2 regions of the Streptomyces sp. NPDC090442 genome follow, and region 2 is predicted to be linked to the other one. Evidence: riboswitches for the same ligand, from Rfam matches in the RefSeq annotation. Region 2 holds a riboswitch; the other holds the start of a gene.
What was found. Region 2 has a riboswitch for thiamine pyrophosphate ahead of ACIQU6_RS10775 (thiamine ABC transporter substrate binding subunit). Riboswitches for the same ligand answer to the same signal wherever they lie in the genome.
Positions count from the first base shown of each region.

Region 1: another riboswitch for thiamine pyrophosphate. It lies ahead of thiO (glycine oxidase ThiO); the one in region 2 lies ahead of ACIQU6_RS10775 (thiamine ABC transporter substrate binding subunit).

Region 1 covers NZ_JBIVXW010000003.1:30,126-37,839, reverse strand. Annotated here, with positions in the region: gene thiE (thiamine phosphate synthase) at 1-648, opposite strand, end outside; gene ACIQU6_RS03600 (Rv2175c family DNA-binding protein) at 752-1,117, opposite strand; gene ACIQU6_RS03595 (NAD(P)/FAD-dependent oxidoreductase) at 1,228-2,499, opposite strand; TPP riboswitch at 2,639-2,751, shown strand; gene thiO (glycine oxidase ThiO) at 2,749-3,981, shown strand; gene thiS (sulfur carrier protein ThiS) at 3,978-4,229, shown strand; gene ACIQU6_RS03580 (thiazole synthase) at 4,237-5,079, shown strand; gene ACIQU6_RS03575 (MerR family transcriptional regulator) at 5,102-5,503, opposite strand; gene pknB (Stk1 family PASTA domain-containing Ser/Thr kinase) at 5,707-7,677, shown strand.
Region 2 covers NZ_JBIVXW010000011.1:72,830-80,543, forward strand. Annotated here, with positions in the region: gene ACIQU6_RS10755 (sensor histidine kinase) at 1-535, shown strand, start outside; gene ACIQU6_RS10760 (response regulator) at 529-1,215, shown strand; gene ACIQU6_RS10765 (ABC transporter ATP-binding protein) at 1,270-2,340, opposite strand; gene ACIQU6_RS10770 (ABC transporter permease) at 2,341-4,104, opposite strand; gene ACIQU6_RS10775 (thiamine ABC transporter substrate binding subunit) at 4,080-5,159, opposite strand; TPP riboswitch at 5,263-5,383, opposite strand; gene rlmN (23S rRNA (adenine(2503)-C(2))-methyltransferase RlmN) at 5,420-6,532, opposite strand; gene ACIQU6_RS10785 (phosphatidate cytidylyltransferase) at 6,701-7,714, opposite strand, start outside.

The DNA of each region.
Region 1 (7,714 bases), on a different contig from region 2:
GCCGACGTGGGAGCGGATCCGCTTGGCCAGCTCGGCGGCCGCGGCGCCCGGGTCGTCGGCCTCGGTGAGCGCGCGGACCACCACCACCCGGCGGGCGCCGGCGGCCAGCACCTCGTCGAGGTTGCCGGCGTCGATCCCGCCGATCGCGAACCAGGGGCGCTCGGGGTCCTGCGCGGCGGCGTACCGGACGAGGTCCAGGCCGGGGGCGTGCCGGCCCGGCTTGGTGGGCGTCGGCCAACAGGGGCCGGTGCAGAAGTAGTCCACCCCGGGCTCGGCGAGGGCGGCGTCGACCTCGGCCTCGGCGTGGGTGGAGCGGCCGATCAGCGGCTCGGGGCCGAGCAGCGCGCGGGCGGCCGGGACCGGCAGGTCGCCCTGGCCGAGGTGGAGCACGTCGGCGCCGGCGGCATGGGCGACGTCCGCGCGGTCGTTGACCGCGAGCAGCTTGCCGTGCCGGCGGCAGGCGTCCGCGAAGACCTCCAGGTGGCGCAGCTCCGCGCCGGCCTCCATGCCCTTGTCGCGGAGTTGGACGATGTCCACGCCCGAGGAGAGCACCGCGTCCAGGAACTGCGGGAGATCGCCCTGGCGGGTGCGCGCGTCGGTGCACAGGTAGAGCCGGGCGTCGGACAGGGCCTGTCGAACGGTGGCCATCAGGCGGCTTCCCCCTCGTCGGCGGCGTACGGGCCGGGCGGTGCCGACCCGTACGCCGTGCGGTGGTGGTTACGGATTGTGGTTGCTGCGGGACGCGGGTGCGTCAGACGGCGAGCGCCTGGGCCCGGCGCTTGACCTCCGTGCCGCGATTCTCGCGCAGGGCCTGCGCCGGGGTGCCGGGCAGGGTGTCATCCGCGGTGAAGAGCCACTCCAGCATCTCCTCGTCGGTGAAGCCGTCGTCCTTGAGGAGGGTCAGCGTGCCGGCGAGCCCCTTGACGACCTTGCCGTCCTTGATGAATTCGGCGGGCACCTGGAGCACGCGGTTCTCACCGCGGCGCACGGCGATGAGCTGGCCCTCCTTCACCAGCTGTCGCACGCGGGTCACCTCGACGCCGCATTCCTCGGCGATGTCGGGGAGGGTGAGCCAGGCGGGGACGAGCCCATCGATGTTTGCGTCAATCTCGGTCACAGGACAAGCCTGCCACCTCCCACTGACAGTCGGTAGCCGGGCCTCGCCGTGGAGCACGTCGGCACGTCGGCCGGCGGGGCCGGGCGGGCCCGTCGTGCCGGTGGATCGCGCTACCGCACCGCGGACTTGAGCGGAACGGCCGCGTCCGCCGCGCGCTCCCGGTCCAGCAGCGCACCCCGTTCGATCAGCCGGCGCCCCTGGGCCAGGTCCCGCGGGCGCCCCACCGCCAGCAGCGCGACCAGCCGGCCGGCCGGCTCCCCGGCCCCCGCGCCGGGCTCGTGGCGGAGCCAGAGCACCGACCAGGCGGCACCGGTCGGGTCGCCGCGCCACACCAGTTCGTCGGCGTCCCCGTGGTGGCCGGCGTACTGGACGAACCGCCCGAACTGCTCGGACCAGAAGTACGGGACCGGGTCGTAGACCACGCCCTCCGCCGTGCCGCGGGCGATGTTCTCGGCCACCGTGCGGGGGCCCTGGAGGGCGTTGTCCCAGTGGTGGACCAGGAGCCGGGTGCGGTAACGGGCGGAGGGGAACGAGGCGCAGTCGCCGACCGCGTAGACGTCGGGGGCGGAGGTGTGCAGCCGCTCGTCGGCCAGGACCGAGCCGTCCTCGGGGGAGAGGGCGACGCCGGAGCCGGCCAGCCAGGCGGTGGCGGGCCGGGCGCCGATCCCGACGACGACCGCGTCGGCGGGCAGGGTGGTGCCGTCGGCGAGGGTCACCGCACCGGGGGCGACGGAGGCGACCCGGGCGCCGGTGCGCAGCTCGGCCCCGGCGTCGGCGTACCAGCCGGCCATGTGCGCGGCGACCTCGGTGGGCAGGGCGCCGGCCAGGGGGTGGTCGGCGGCCTCCACGACCGTGACCTCGCAGCCGGCCTCGCGGGCGGCGGTGGCGAACTCGGCGCCGATCCAGCCGGCGCCCACCACCACGATCCGGTGCTGGGCGGCGAGCACCGGGCGCAGCCGCTCGGCGTCGTCCAGGGTGCGCAGCAGGTGCACGCCGGGCAGACCCTCGCTGCCGGGCAGGGTGATCGGTTCGGCGCCGGTGGCGAGCACCGCGTAGGCGTACCGGATCGGGCCCTGGGCGGTCTGAACGACGTGGTCGTCCGGGCGCAGCGCGGTGACCGGGCGGCCGAGTTGCAGGTCGATGCCGAGGCCGGCGAAGTCGATGTCGAACGCGGAGCCCTCGGCCTTGCCGAGCAGCACGGCCTTGGACAGCGGCGGGCGGTCGTAGGGCTGGTGGGGCTCGTCGCCGAGGAGGGTGATCGCCCCGCGCCAGCCGTGCTCGCGCAGGGCCACGGCGGTCTGCACACCCGCCATCCCCGCGCCGGCGATCACCACGCGCGGCGTGCGGTCAGGGGCCTGGGGAGAGTTGCTCTGCTCGCTCACCCGCTCACTCTAGGACGGCGGGCGACGCGGCCCGCAGCAGCGCGCAAGGAGATCTCTGACACAACGTCACCGGTCGGGGGCGCCCGGTCCCGGTGCGCTCCCTTACGACGCGTCGCGGCCCCGTACTAGGGTGGCGGATGCACGCACTCGCGGGAGCCCGGACGGACCGGGCTGAGAGGGAGGCTGGCCGGCCTCCGACCGTACGAACCTGATCCGGGTCATGCCGGCGAAGGGAGGGGCTGGACGCCCATGCATCCATCTGCCACACCATCGAACCCACCGCGGCCGGACGGTCGGCACCCCGATGTGCTGGTCATCGGCGGCGGCATCATCGGGCTGGTCACCGCCTGGCGGGCGGCCGGCCGGGGCCTGCGCGTCGCGATGGCGGACCCCGCGCCCGGCGGCGGCGCGGCGCTCGTCGCGGCCGGCATGCTGGCCGCGGTCACCGAGCTCCACTACGGCGAGGAGACCCTGCTGGGGCTCAACCTGGCCTCGGCCGAGCGGTATCCGCGCTTCACGGAGGAGCTCCAGGAGGCGAGCGGTCAGCGCATCGGCTACCGGCGGTGCGGCACCCTGGCCGTCGCGCTGGACGCCGACGACCGTGCCCACCTACGGGAGTTGCACGCCCTCCAGGTCCGGTCGGGCCTGGAGTCGGAGTGGCTGACCGGGCGGGAGTGCCGCCGGCTGGAGCCGATGCTCGCCCCCGGGGTGCGCGGCGGCCTCCGGGTGGACGGCGACCACCAGGTCGATCCGCGCCGGCTGGCGGGCGCCCTGCTGGCCGCCTGCGAGCGGGCCGGGGTGGCCTTCCACCGGACGTCGGCGGAGCGGCTGACGACCGCCGCCGGGCGCGCCACGGGCGCCGAACTCGCCGACGGCACACGCCTGGTGGCCGGTCAGGTCGTGCTGGCCGGCGGCAGCCTCAGCGGCCGGTTGGCCGGCGTCCCGGAGGCGGTGCGGCCGCCGGTGCGGCCCGTCAAGGGCGTGGTGCTGCGGCTGCGGCTGCCGGACGCGCTCCCGGGGGGCGGGGCGTTCCTCTCCCGCACCGTACGGGCCGTCGTCCGCGGCAACCCCGTCTACCTGGTGCCGCGGGAGAGCGGTGAACTGGTCCTCGGCGCCACCAACGAGGAGCTGGGCTGGGACACCACGGTCACCGCGGGCGGCGTCTACGAGCTGCTGCGGGACGCCCACGAACTGGTCCCGGGCATCACCGAGTTGCCGCTGACCGAGAGCCGCGCCGGGCTGCGCCCCGGCTCCCCCGACAACGCGCCGCTGCTCGGACCGACCGCGCTGCCCGGCCTCCATCTGGCCACCGGCCACTACCGCAACGGCGTCCTGCTGACGCCGCTCACCGGGGACGTGATGGCCGAGGCGCTGACCACCGGGACGGTCCCGGAAGAGGCCCGCCCCTTCTCCCCCACGCGCTTCGCCCCCACCCCCCAAGGGGCCCGGCGCGCCCACGCCCTCGAGGAGCTGCCCGCATGAGCGCCCCCGGTACCCCCGTCCCGTCCGAGGCCCCCGACGGCCCCACGGTGTCCGTCTCCGTCAACGGCGAGGCCCGCCGGATCCCGGGCGGGCTGACCCTCGACCGGCTGGTCGCCACGCTGTCCCGGGCCCCTGCCGGGGTGGCCGCCGCGGTCAACGAGACCGTGGTGCCGCGCTCCCAGTGGCCCGGCACCGCGCTCGGCGACGGCGACCGCGTCGAAGTGCTCACCGCCGTCCAGGGAGGCTGATCGCGCCATGACCGACACCGCAGTCGCACCGGGCACCGCCTCCGCGGCGCCCGCCGCCGACGCCGACCACCTCACCATCGCCGGCACCTCGTTCGGGTCTCGGCTCATCATGGGCACCGGCGGCGCGCCCAGCCTCGACGTCCTGGAGCGCGCGCTGCTGGCCTCCGGCACGGAGCTGACGACCGTCGCCATGCGGCGGCTGGACCCGACCGTGCAGGGCTCGGTGCTGTCCGTCCTGGCCCGGCACGGGATCCGGGTGCTGCCGAACACCGCGGGCTGCTTCACCGCCGGCGAGGCGGTGCTCACCGCCCGGCTCGCCAGGGAGGCGCTCGGCACCGACTGGGTCAAGCTGGAGGTGGTCGCCGACGAGCGGACCCTGCTGCCGGACCCGGTGGAGCTGCTGGACGCCGCCGAGACCCTGGTGGACGACGGTTTCACCGTGCTCCCGTATACCAGTGACGACCCGGTGCTGGCCCGGAAGCTGGAGGACGTGGGGTGCGCGGCGATCATGCCGCTCGGCTCGCCGATCGGCTCCGGCCTGGGCATCCGCAATCCGCACAACTTCCAACTGATCACCGAGCGCGCGGGCGTCCCGGTCGTCCTGGACGCCGGCGCGGGCACCGCCTCGGACGCCGCGCTCGCCATGGAGTTGGGGTGCGCGGCGGTGATGCTGGCGTCGGCGGTGACCCGCGCGCAGGAGCCGGAGTTGATGGCCGCGGCGATGCGGCACGCGGTGGCGGCGGGTCGGCTGGCCCACCGCGCCGGCCGGATCCCGCGCCGCCACTTCGCGCTGGCCTCCTCGCCCGCCGACGGCGTGGCGGAGCTGGATCCGGAGCGGCCGGCCTTCTAGAGCGCCGGAGTGCGGGGCCGCCTCAGGCCGGGCCGGCGGCCGCCCCGGCCCGCCCGGCGAACTCCTCCGGGGCGGCGGTGATCACCTCGTCGAGCAGGTCCCGGGAGGCCATCAGGGACTCGATGGAGTCGGTGAGCCGGGCCCGCTCCCGGTGGAGCTCGCCCACCAACTGCGGGCAGGTGGGCACCAGTCGGCCGTCGTCGTCGCGCAGGCAGGGCAGCACCTGCGCGATGGTCGCGGTGTTCAGCCCGGAGGTCAGCAGCGTGCGGATGCGGCGGACCTGGGCGACGTCGACCTCCTCGTAGCGGCGGTAGCCGGCCGCCGTCCGCTCCGGGCGGAGCAGCCCCTGCTCCTCGTAGTAGCGCAGCAGCCGCTCGGTGGTGCCGGTCCGCCGGGCCAGCTCACCGATGAGCAGCGTCGTCATCGCCTTCCCCCTTTGGTGCGGTGTGGTCGTGCGGCCGCACGACCCGGCCGCCGTCCCATGGCGACCATGATCCGGTCCGGATTATTCCGGGTCCGGCCCGGAGTCCCCGTCCCGGCCCGGCCCGGTCACGGTTCCGCTGCGGTGTACCGGGGCGGCGGCCGGAGCGTCCGGGCACGCCGGCGCGGCTCGTAGACTCGTCTGCCGTGGATACGACGCTGCAGGACCCGTTGGAGGGCCAGCTGCTCGACGGCCGCTACCGCGTCGAGGGGCGCATCGCCGCCGGGGGCATGGCCACCGTCTACCGGGCCGTGGACACCCGGCTGGACCGCGTGCTGGCGCTGAAGGTGATGCACCCGAGCCTGGCCGTGGACGGGGCGTTCGTGGACCGCTTCATCCGGGAGGCCAAGTCCGTCGCCCGTCTCGCGCACCCGAACGTGGTCGGCGTCTTCGACCAGGGCACCGACGGCACCTACGTCTACCTGGCCATGGAGTACGTCGCCGGCTGCACCCTGCGCGACGTGCTGCGCGAGCGCGGCGCCCTCCAGCCGCGGGCCGCGCTGGACATCCTGGAGCCGATCCTGGCCGCGCTGGGGGCCGCGCACCGCGCCGGCCTGGTGCACCGCGACATGAAGCCGGAGAACGTCCTGATCGGGGACGACGGCCGGGTCAAGGTCGCCGACTTCGGCCTGGTGCGCGCGGTGGACACCCACACCACCGCCTCCACCGGCTCGGTCCTGGGCACCGTCTCCTACCTCGCGCCCGAGCAGATGGAGCACGGCACGGCGGACGCCCGGGTCGACGTCTACGCCTGCGGCGTGGTGCTCTACGAGATGCTCACCGGCGGCAAACCGCACACCGGTGGCACCGCGGCGCAGATCCTCTACAGCCATCTGCACGACGACGTCACCCCGCCCTCGGAGCTGGTGCCGGGCCTGGCGCCGGAGCTGGACGAGCTGGTCGCCGCGGCCGCCGCCCGCTCCCCCGAGGAGCGCCCGCGGGACGCGGTGGCGCTGCTGGCCCGGGCCCGGTCGGCCCGGGCGCACCTGACCGACGCCCAGCTCGACCTCGTCCCGCCGCGCGCCGAGGAGGCGGCCGCGGCCGCCGAGGAGCGGACGAACGTGCTGCCGCGCCCGGCGGGGGTGCAGCTCGCGCTGCCCGTCGAGGGCGAGGCGAGGCTGGACCGCACCAGCCGGCTGGAGATGCCGCCGGCCGGCGCCGCGCCCGCGGACCACCGGACCACCCGGCTCCGCCCGGCGCCGGCCCCGGCGGGCACCGGCGGACGACCCCGGCGGCGCCGGATCGCGACGGTCGTGGCGGCGGTGCTGCTGGTCCTGGGCGTCGGCACCGGCGTCTGGTACATCAACTCCGGCCAGTTCACCAGCGTCCCGGCGGTGTTGGACATGCCGCAGGCCAAGGCCGAGCAGACGCTGCGCGGCGAGGGCCTGCGGATCAAGGTGGCGCGGGACTTCAGCCCCAACGTCGCGCGGGGGCGGGTGATGGCGACGGACCCGGGGATCGGCAAGCGGATCCGCGGCAACGGCACCGTCACCCTGACCGTCTCGCGCGGCCCGGAGAAGGTCACCCTCCCCGACCTGGCCGGCACCCCGCTCGCGGACGCCCGGCGCAAGCTGCGCGACCTGGGTCTGGTGCCGGGCACCGAGACCCGGCAGTTCAGCGACGAGGTCGCCAAGGGCTCGGTGATCGCCACGGACCCGGCGGCGGGCAGCACCCGGCGGCCGGACACCGCGGTGGGCCTGACCGTCAGCCGGGGCGCGCCGGAGGACGTGCCGGACGTGGTCGGCAAGCCCCGCGCGGACGCCGCGACGGCCCTGAAGGAGGCCGGTTTCCGGGTGCGCTTCGCCGACCAACCGGTCTTCGCGCCGCAGGACAAGGACACCGTGGCGCAGCAGTCGCCCGGCGCGGGCGGCACCCTCGGCAAGGGCGAGACGGTGACGTTGACACTCTCCAAGGGGCCGGAGATGGTCGCCGTGCCGGACGTCGGCGGCAAGAACACCGCGGACGCCACCAAGGCCCTGACCGACGCCGGCTTCAAGGTCACGGTGGACAAGCCGTTCCTCTTCCCGCAGGACAGCGTGGCGTCCCAGTCGGTGGCCGCCGGCGACCGGGCGCCCAAGGGGAGCATGATCACGATCCGGCTCAAGGGGGCGCTGTAGGCGCGGCCCGCCCGATGGAGCGGACCGTGCCGGGTGG
Region 2 (7,714 bases):
GCAGGCGGAGAGCGCGACGTACACCACGCCGGACCTGTCACCGCAGGCCCGCGACGGCTTCCAGCAGATCGCGGCGTCGGCCCGCGCGACGATGGCGGAGCTGCGCCGGCTGTCGGGCGTGCTGCGCACGGGCCCCGAGGACCGCACCGGCACGGCACCGCAGCCGACCCTGGACGCACTGGGTGAGCTGGTAGCGCAACACCGCTCGGTCGGCGGTGAGGTGGAACTGCGGATCAACGGTGACCGGGGCGAGCTGCCCACGTCCTGCGAGTTGTCCGCGTACCGCATCGTGCAGGAGGGGCTGACCAATGTGCGCCGGCACGCACCGGGAGCCCATGCGTGGGTGGAGATCCGCTATCAGCCCGATCGGCTGGCGGTGCGGATCGCCGACGACGGGCCGGGCCCGCCGGGCGTGGTCCACAACGGTCACGGCCTGGCCGGCATGCAGGAGCGGGCGGCACTGCTCGGCGGGACGTTGACCGTCGGTCCGGGCCCGGACGGTGGCTTTCTCGTAGAGGCGGAAATCCCGTGGTGATCCGAGCAATCGTGGCCGACGACCAGGCCATCGTCCGTACCGGGTTCGTGAACCTTCTGGCGACCCAGGACGACATCGAAGTGGTGGGCGAGGCGGAGGACGGTGTCCAGGCGGTCCGGATCGCCGCGGAGCGGCGCCCTGATCTGGCGCTGCTGGACATCAGGATGCCGCATAAGAACGGCATCGAGGCCGCACGGGAGATCACCAAGGCATCGAGGGGTGCCACCAAGGCGCTGATGCTGACGACGTTCGGCCTCGACGAGTACGTCTATGACGCGCTCGCGGCCGGGGCCAGTGGCTTTCTGCTCAAGGACACGACGTTCCCCGAACTCCTGCATGCCGTACGGGTGGTGGCGGAGGGCAATGCGCTGCTGGCACCCGAACTGACCAAGCGGCTGATCGGGGAGTTCGTCAAGCAACGGTCGGCGCCGGTTCCGGTGCGCACGGTGCAGGAGTTGACCGCCCGTGAGGTGGAGGTGCTCACCCACATCGCCCAGGGACTGTCGAACACGGAGATCGCCACACGGCTGACGATCACCGATCACACCGTCAAGACCCACATCAACCGGCTCTTCACGAAGATGGGCCTCCGTGACCGCGCCCAGGCGGTGATCCTCGCCTATGAGCTGGGGCTGGTCGTCCCGCAGGGCCGGCGCCCCACCCCTCCCCCACGCATCTAGTGGCACCCGGCCCGAAAGGAGCGAGCCATGGCACAACTGCGATGTGCCGCGCGGCTATTCAGCCGTGGCGTCCAGCACCACCACGTCCTCGGCGGCGAAGGAGATCCCCACCCGCTCCCCCGTCTCCGGCGCCTGGCTCAGTGGGCAGGCCGCCTCCACCTGCGGTGCGCCCGCCGGCTGGAGCAGCAGCGCCACGTGCGTGCCGCGGAAGGTGCGCGCCGCGACCAGACAGGGCAGCCCGTCCTCCGGAGAGGTCAGCCGGACGCCGGCTGGGCGCACCAGCAGGCGGCACGGCCCGTCCGAAGTACCCTCCGGTACCGGCACTTTGCCCCAGGGGGTGGCGGCGGCCCCGCCCTGCACGGTGGCCTCGACCACGTTGTCGAAGCCGAGGAAGCGGGCGACGAACGCGTTGGCGGGCCGCTGCCAGACGTCCAGGGGCGTGCCGCTCTGGGCGATCCGGCCGTCCCGCATCACCACGACCCGGTCGGCGAGCGCGAACGCCTCGCCCTGGTCGTGGGTGACGGCCAGCACGGTCGTGCCCAACTCTCTGAAGAGTCGCCGCAGTTCGACGACCAGTCGCTCCCGCAGCCCCCGGTCCAGCTGTCCGAGCGGCTCGTCCAGCATCAACAGCCGCGGGCTCGGTGCGAGCGCGCGGGCCAGCGCGACCCGCTGCTGCTCACCACCGGACAGCGAGGCCACGGCACGGCCCTGTGCCCCCGGCAGGCCGACGAGATCCAGCAGTTCCGCGACCGTGCGCTCCTGCTCGGCGCGAGAGGAACGCCGCATCCGGAGCCCGAAGGCCACGTTTCCCGCGACGTCGCGCTGCGGAAAGAGCTGGTGGTCCTGGAACATCAACCCGACACCGCGCCGGTGCGTGGGCACCCCCGTCTGGTCGCGGCCTTCCAGCGACACCGCGCCCGCGTCGGTGTGTTGCAGCCCGGCGACCACCCGCAGCAGGGTGGACTTGCCACTTCCGCTGGGACCGAGGACGCAGACGGTTTCGTGCGCCGCGACGTCCAGGTCGACCGCGTCGAGGGCGGGGGCCGCACCGGGTGTGCCGAAGCGGACGGTGACGCCGTCCAGCCGCAGCATTTCCGATGTCGTGGTCCCGGTCTGTGTCGTCATCTAGAACTCCCCGGAGTGGTCGATGGGGCTGCCTCCGGCCGAGCCGGTCCGCGGCTGGGGACGGATCCGTTCCAGGGCCAGCAGGGCGCCCGCGCACACCACCATCAACATGGTCGACAGGGCCATCGCCTGGCCGTAGTTGAACTCCCCCGCGCGGCCCAGCAGCCGCGCCACGGCCACCGGAAGGGTCGGCTGATCGGGCCGTGCGATGAACACGGTCGCGCCGAACTCACCGAGCGAGACGGCGAACGCGAAGCCCGCCGCGATGAGCACGGCCCGCCGCACCATCGGCAGGTCCACCTCGCGCCAGACCCGCCAGGGCGAGGCGCCGAGGACGGCCGCCGCCTCCCGCAGCCGGCCGTCGACCGCCCGCAGGACGGGCAGCATGGTGCGGACCACGAACGGCACGCCCACCAGGGCCTGCGCGAGCGGCACCAGCCACCACGATTCCCGCAGGTCCAGCGGCGGCTTGTCGAGAGTGATCAGGAAGCCGAAGCCGACGGTCACGGCGGAGACGCCGAGGGGCAGCATCAGCAGCCCGTCGAAGCCGCGCAGCAGCCGAGTGATCACGGGGGTGCGTCCCGACGGGCCGGCCGTCGGCCGGGAGCGGGTGAGTGCGGCCGCCGCCGCGCCGCCGATCAGCAGGGCGATCGCGGTGGCCGCGGCACCGTAGGTGAGGGAGTTCCAGAGGGCGTCGAGGGGGGCGACGGCGAAGGTGCTGTCGGCGGACGCGGCGGACTGCAGCGTCTCGTAGAAGACCAGCCCGTAGCCGTGGGGCCCGGCGAAGGACCGTTCGACGAGCACAGCCAGGGGCAGGACGAGCAGCACCGCGATGACGGCGAGCGTGCTCCAGAGCAGCGCCCACTGGCTGCGGCCCTTTGGGCGGCGGGCGGTGCGGGAGGCGTCGACGAGCCGCAGGGTCGATTCGCGGCGCCGCACGGTCCAGGCGTGCAGCCCCAACAGGCCCAGTACGGCGGCGAACTGGATCAGGGTCAGCACGGCGGCGGTGGGCAGATCCAGGAAGTCGGCGGTCTGCCGGTAGATCTCCACCTCCAGCGTGGAGAAGGTCGGGCCGCCCAGGATCTGCACGACGCCGAAGGAGGTGAAGGTGAAGAGGAACACCATCAGCGCCGCGGCGGCCACGGCCGGTCCCAGCGCGGGCAGCGTCACTCTCCGCCAGGCCGCGAACCGTCCGGCTCCCAGGACCCGGGCCGCTTCCTCCTGACGCGGGTCGAGTTGGGCCCAGAGCCCCCCGACGGTACGGACGACGACCGCGTAGTTGAAGAAGACATGCGCGAGCAGGATCGCCCACACCGAGGTGTCCAGCCGGACGCCCCACAGATTGTCCAGCAGCCCGCCCCGGCCGACCAGTGCCAGGAAGGCGGAGCCGACGACGACGGTGGGCAGCACGAAGGGCACCGCGACCACCGCCCGCAGCAGTTGCTTGCCGGGGAAGTCGAAGCGGGCGAAGACGTATGCGCCGGGCAGCGCGGCCAGCAGCGTCAGCCCCGTCGAGGCGGCGGCCTGCCAGACGGTGAACCACAACACGTGGAGGACGTCCGGGTCGCCGAGCACGGCGGCGAATCGCCCGAACTGCCACTGCCCGCCGTCCTTCAGCCCGCGTCCGACGATCACGGCGACCGGGTAGGCGAAGAACAGCGCGAAGAAGGCGAGCGGCAGGGCCATCAGACCGAGCCGCACCGCCGTTCCGCGCGCGGGCCTCCTGGGCCGTGCGGGGGCTACTTCAGAACGAGCGAGGACCACTGCTTGATCCACTGGTCACGGTTCTTGGTGATCGTCGCCGGGGCGAGCGTCGCCGGCTTGTCGATCGCGGTGCCGTAGTGGGTGAACAGCTCCGGCACCTTGGCGTCCTTGCGCGCCGGGTTGACGAACATCTGCAGCGGCATGTCCTCCTGGAACTTCTTCGACAGGAGGAAGTCGAGCAGCGCCTTGCCGCCCTTCTCGTTCTTGGCGCCCTTGAGCAGACCGCCGAATTCGATCTGCCGGAAGCAGGTGCCGGTCGCGACGCCGGTCGGGGCCTCCTTGGGCGCGGGGTTCTTGCCCATCACCTCGGCGGGCGGGCTGGAGGCGTAGGAGACCACCAGCGGCTTGTCCCCCTTGCCCTTGCCGGCCGCGGAGCCCGAGAAGCGCTCGTTGTACGCCTGCTCCCAACTGTCCACGACCTCGACGCCGTTGGCCTTGAGCTTCTTCCAGTAGTCCTGCCAGCCGGCCTCGCCGTGGGTGGCGATGGTGCCCAGTTGGAAGGCAAGTCCCGGAGAGGAGGTGGCGGAGTTCTCGGTGACCAGCAGGTTCTTGTACTGCGGCTTGAGCAGGTCGTCGAAGGTCTGCGGCGGCGCCAGCTTGTGCTGGGTGAAGTAGGCGCGGTCGTAGTTGACGCAGCTGTCGCCGTAGTCAAGGGGCGTGACCCGGTGGGCGTCCTTGTCGAGCTGGAGGTCGGCCGGGACGTTCTCCAGGCCCTGGGCCTTGTAGGGGGTGAAGAGACCGGCGTTCAGGCCGCGCGAGAGCAGGGTGTTGTCGATGCCGAAGAAGACGTCGCCCTGCGGGTTGTCCTTGGCCAGGATCGCCTGGTTGACGGCCTTGCCCGCGTCCCCGCCCCTGAGCACCTTGACCTTGTAGCCGGTCTCCTTCTCGAAGGCGGCCAGGACGGATTTGGAGGCGTTGAACGAGTCATGGCTGACGAGCGTGACGGTCTTGGCGTCCGTGCTGCCGCCGGTGCCGGAGCTGCCACACCCGGCGAGTGCGGTGATGCCGGCCACCGCGGCGAGCGCTGCCGCGGTGATCCTGCTGGTGGTGCTCACTGAGTTCCTCCTGGCTGGCCAGGAAGAGACGCGGCCCCGCCCGGTGTCCACTGCGTTCTGCGTCGATGACGCTTGGCAGCAAACGGTGGACGGGGCGCAACAGCATGAGTGACGACCGAACTTCCTACCCGGAATGACCCGGGCGAGGTTCAAGGGTCTGCGGGCGCCGTAGGGCTACGACACGTCCGCACTCTCAGCGCTGTGGCGCTCCCCTGTCGGAATGAATGTGCGTTTTTCCACGCCACCGTACCAGCGGGTGCTCAGCGTTCCGAGGCCGCCAGTTGCCCGCAGGCGCCGTCGATCTCCTGGCCCCGGGTGTCCCGGACGGTCACGGGCACGCCGTGCGCCTCGATGGCCCGTACGAACGCCAGCTCGTCCTCGGGCCGCGAGGCGGTCCACTTCGAGCCCGGCGTCGGATTGAGCGGAATGAGGTTGACATGGACCCGCTTGTTCTTGAGCAGGCGCCCCAGCAGGTCACCGCGCCATGCCTGGTCGTTGATGTCCCGGATCAGGGCGTACTCGATCGAGATCCGGCGGCCGGACTTCTCGGCGTACTCCCATGCCGCGTCCAGCACCTCGCGGACCTTCCAGCGGGTGTTGACCGGCACGAGGGTGTCGCGCAGCTCGTCGTCAGGCGCGTGCAGCGACACCGCGAGCCGGCACTTGAAGCCCTCGTCGGCGAACCGCAGCATCGCCGGGACCAGCCCGACGGTGGAGACGGTGATGCCGCGCTGGGAGAGGCCCAGACCGTCCGGCTCGGGGTCGGTCAGCCGTCGGATCGCGCCGACCACGCGCTTGTAGTTGGCGAGCGGCTCACCCATGCCCATGAAAACGATGTTGGAAAGCCGCGCCGGGCCGCCGGGAACCTCACTGTCGCGCAGTGCCCGCATCCCGTCGACGATCTGGTGCACGATCTCCGCGGTGGAGAGGTTGCGGTCCAGCCCGGCCTGGCCGGTGGCGCAGAACGGGCAGTTCATGCCGCAGCCGGCCTGTGAGGAGATGCACATGGTGACCCGGTCCGGGTAGCGCATCAGCACGGACTCGACGAGGGTGCCGTCGTGCAGCCGCCACAGCGTCTTGCGGGTGGTGTCGTCGTCGCACGAGATGTGCCGCACCACCGACATCAGGTCCGGGAGCAGTTCCGCGGCCAGCTTCTCGCGCGCCGTCGCGGGGATGTCGGTCCACTGCGCCGGGTCGTGCGCGTAGCGGGCGAAGTAGTGCTGCGACAACTGCTTGGCACGGAACGGCTTCTCACCGATCGCGGCCACCGCCTCGCGGCGCTCGGCCGGGCTGAGGTCGGCGAGGTGCCGTGGCGGCTTCTTGGCGCCGCGGGGGGCGACAAACGTCAGTTCTCCCGGGGCCGGGCGTGCCATGGGCGGAAACTCCTCTGTGCGACGAGGCCGGACGGCTTCCGCCGACGCGGAGCCAGGAGCCGGACGGGGCCGGAACCGGGGGACCTCACGGATCGTCCCCGCGGTCGCGGGAACGGGAAGGGCGCGCCGCGAACGAGCGGCGCGCCCTCCAAGGGTAACCGGCGACGGTCAGCCCGCTCCCACGAAGATCACGAACAGCAGCCAGACCACCGGCGCCGTCGGCAGCAGCGAGTCCAACCGGTCCATGATCCCGCCGTGGCCGGGCAGCAGGGTGCCCATGTCCTTGATGCCCAGATCCCGCTTGATCATGGATTCGCCGAGGTCGCCGAGGGTCGCGCTGACCGCGACCGCCAGGCCGAGCAGCAGCCCCTCCCACCAGGCGCCGCCCTTGATCAGGAACTGCATGCACAGCGCCCCCGCCACCATCGCGAAGAGCACCGCGCCGACGAGTCCCTCGCGGGTCTTGCCCGGACTGATCCGCGGCGCCAGCTTCTTCTTCCCGAAGCGCCAACCGATCGCGTAGGCACCGGTGTCGCTGACGACCGTCAGCAGCAGGAACGTCAGCACCCGCTGCGGCCCGTCGTCCGCGGCAGCCAGCATCAGGGCCACGAACGTCGCCAGGAACGGGACGTAGAACGCCGCGAAGACCCCGGCCGTGACGTCCCGGAGGTAGTTCTGCGGCGCCTCCGTCATCCGCCAGACCAGGACGGCGAGGGCGGTGAGCGACATCGCCACCCACGCCCCCTCGGCACCGCGCACGTATCCGGCGATCACCATGGCGGTGCCGCCGACCGCGAGCGGGACCAGCGGCACCCGGATGTCCTTGCGCTCCGCCAGCCGCGAGGTCAGCTCCCACAGGCCCACGACGACGGCGAGCGCTATGACACCGATGAACACCGGCTTGTAGACGAAGAGCGAGGCGAGGATCACCGCGCCGAGTCCGACGCCGACCCCTATGGCAGCGCGCAGATTGCGCCCCGCGCTCTTCTTCTGCGGTTTCACTGGGTCACTGTCGGACCCGGGGAGCGAGGTGGGCATGGGCTCCTGCGGCCTGTCGTCGCGGAACAGGGGGCCGCTCAGCCGAGCAGCCCCCCGGTCGTCCAGGTTGTCCTGGTCATCCCGGATGTCCCGATGGTCGTCCTGGTGTCCGCCCGGCTCGGGCACGATGGGCATGGGCCGAGT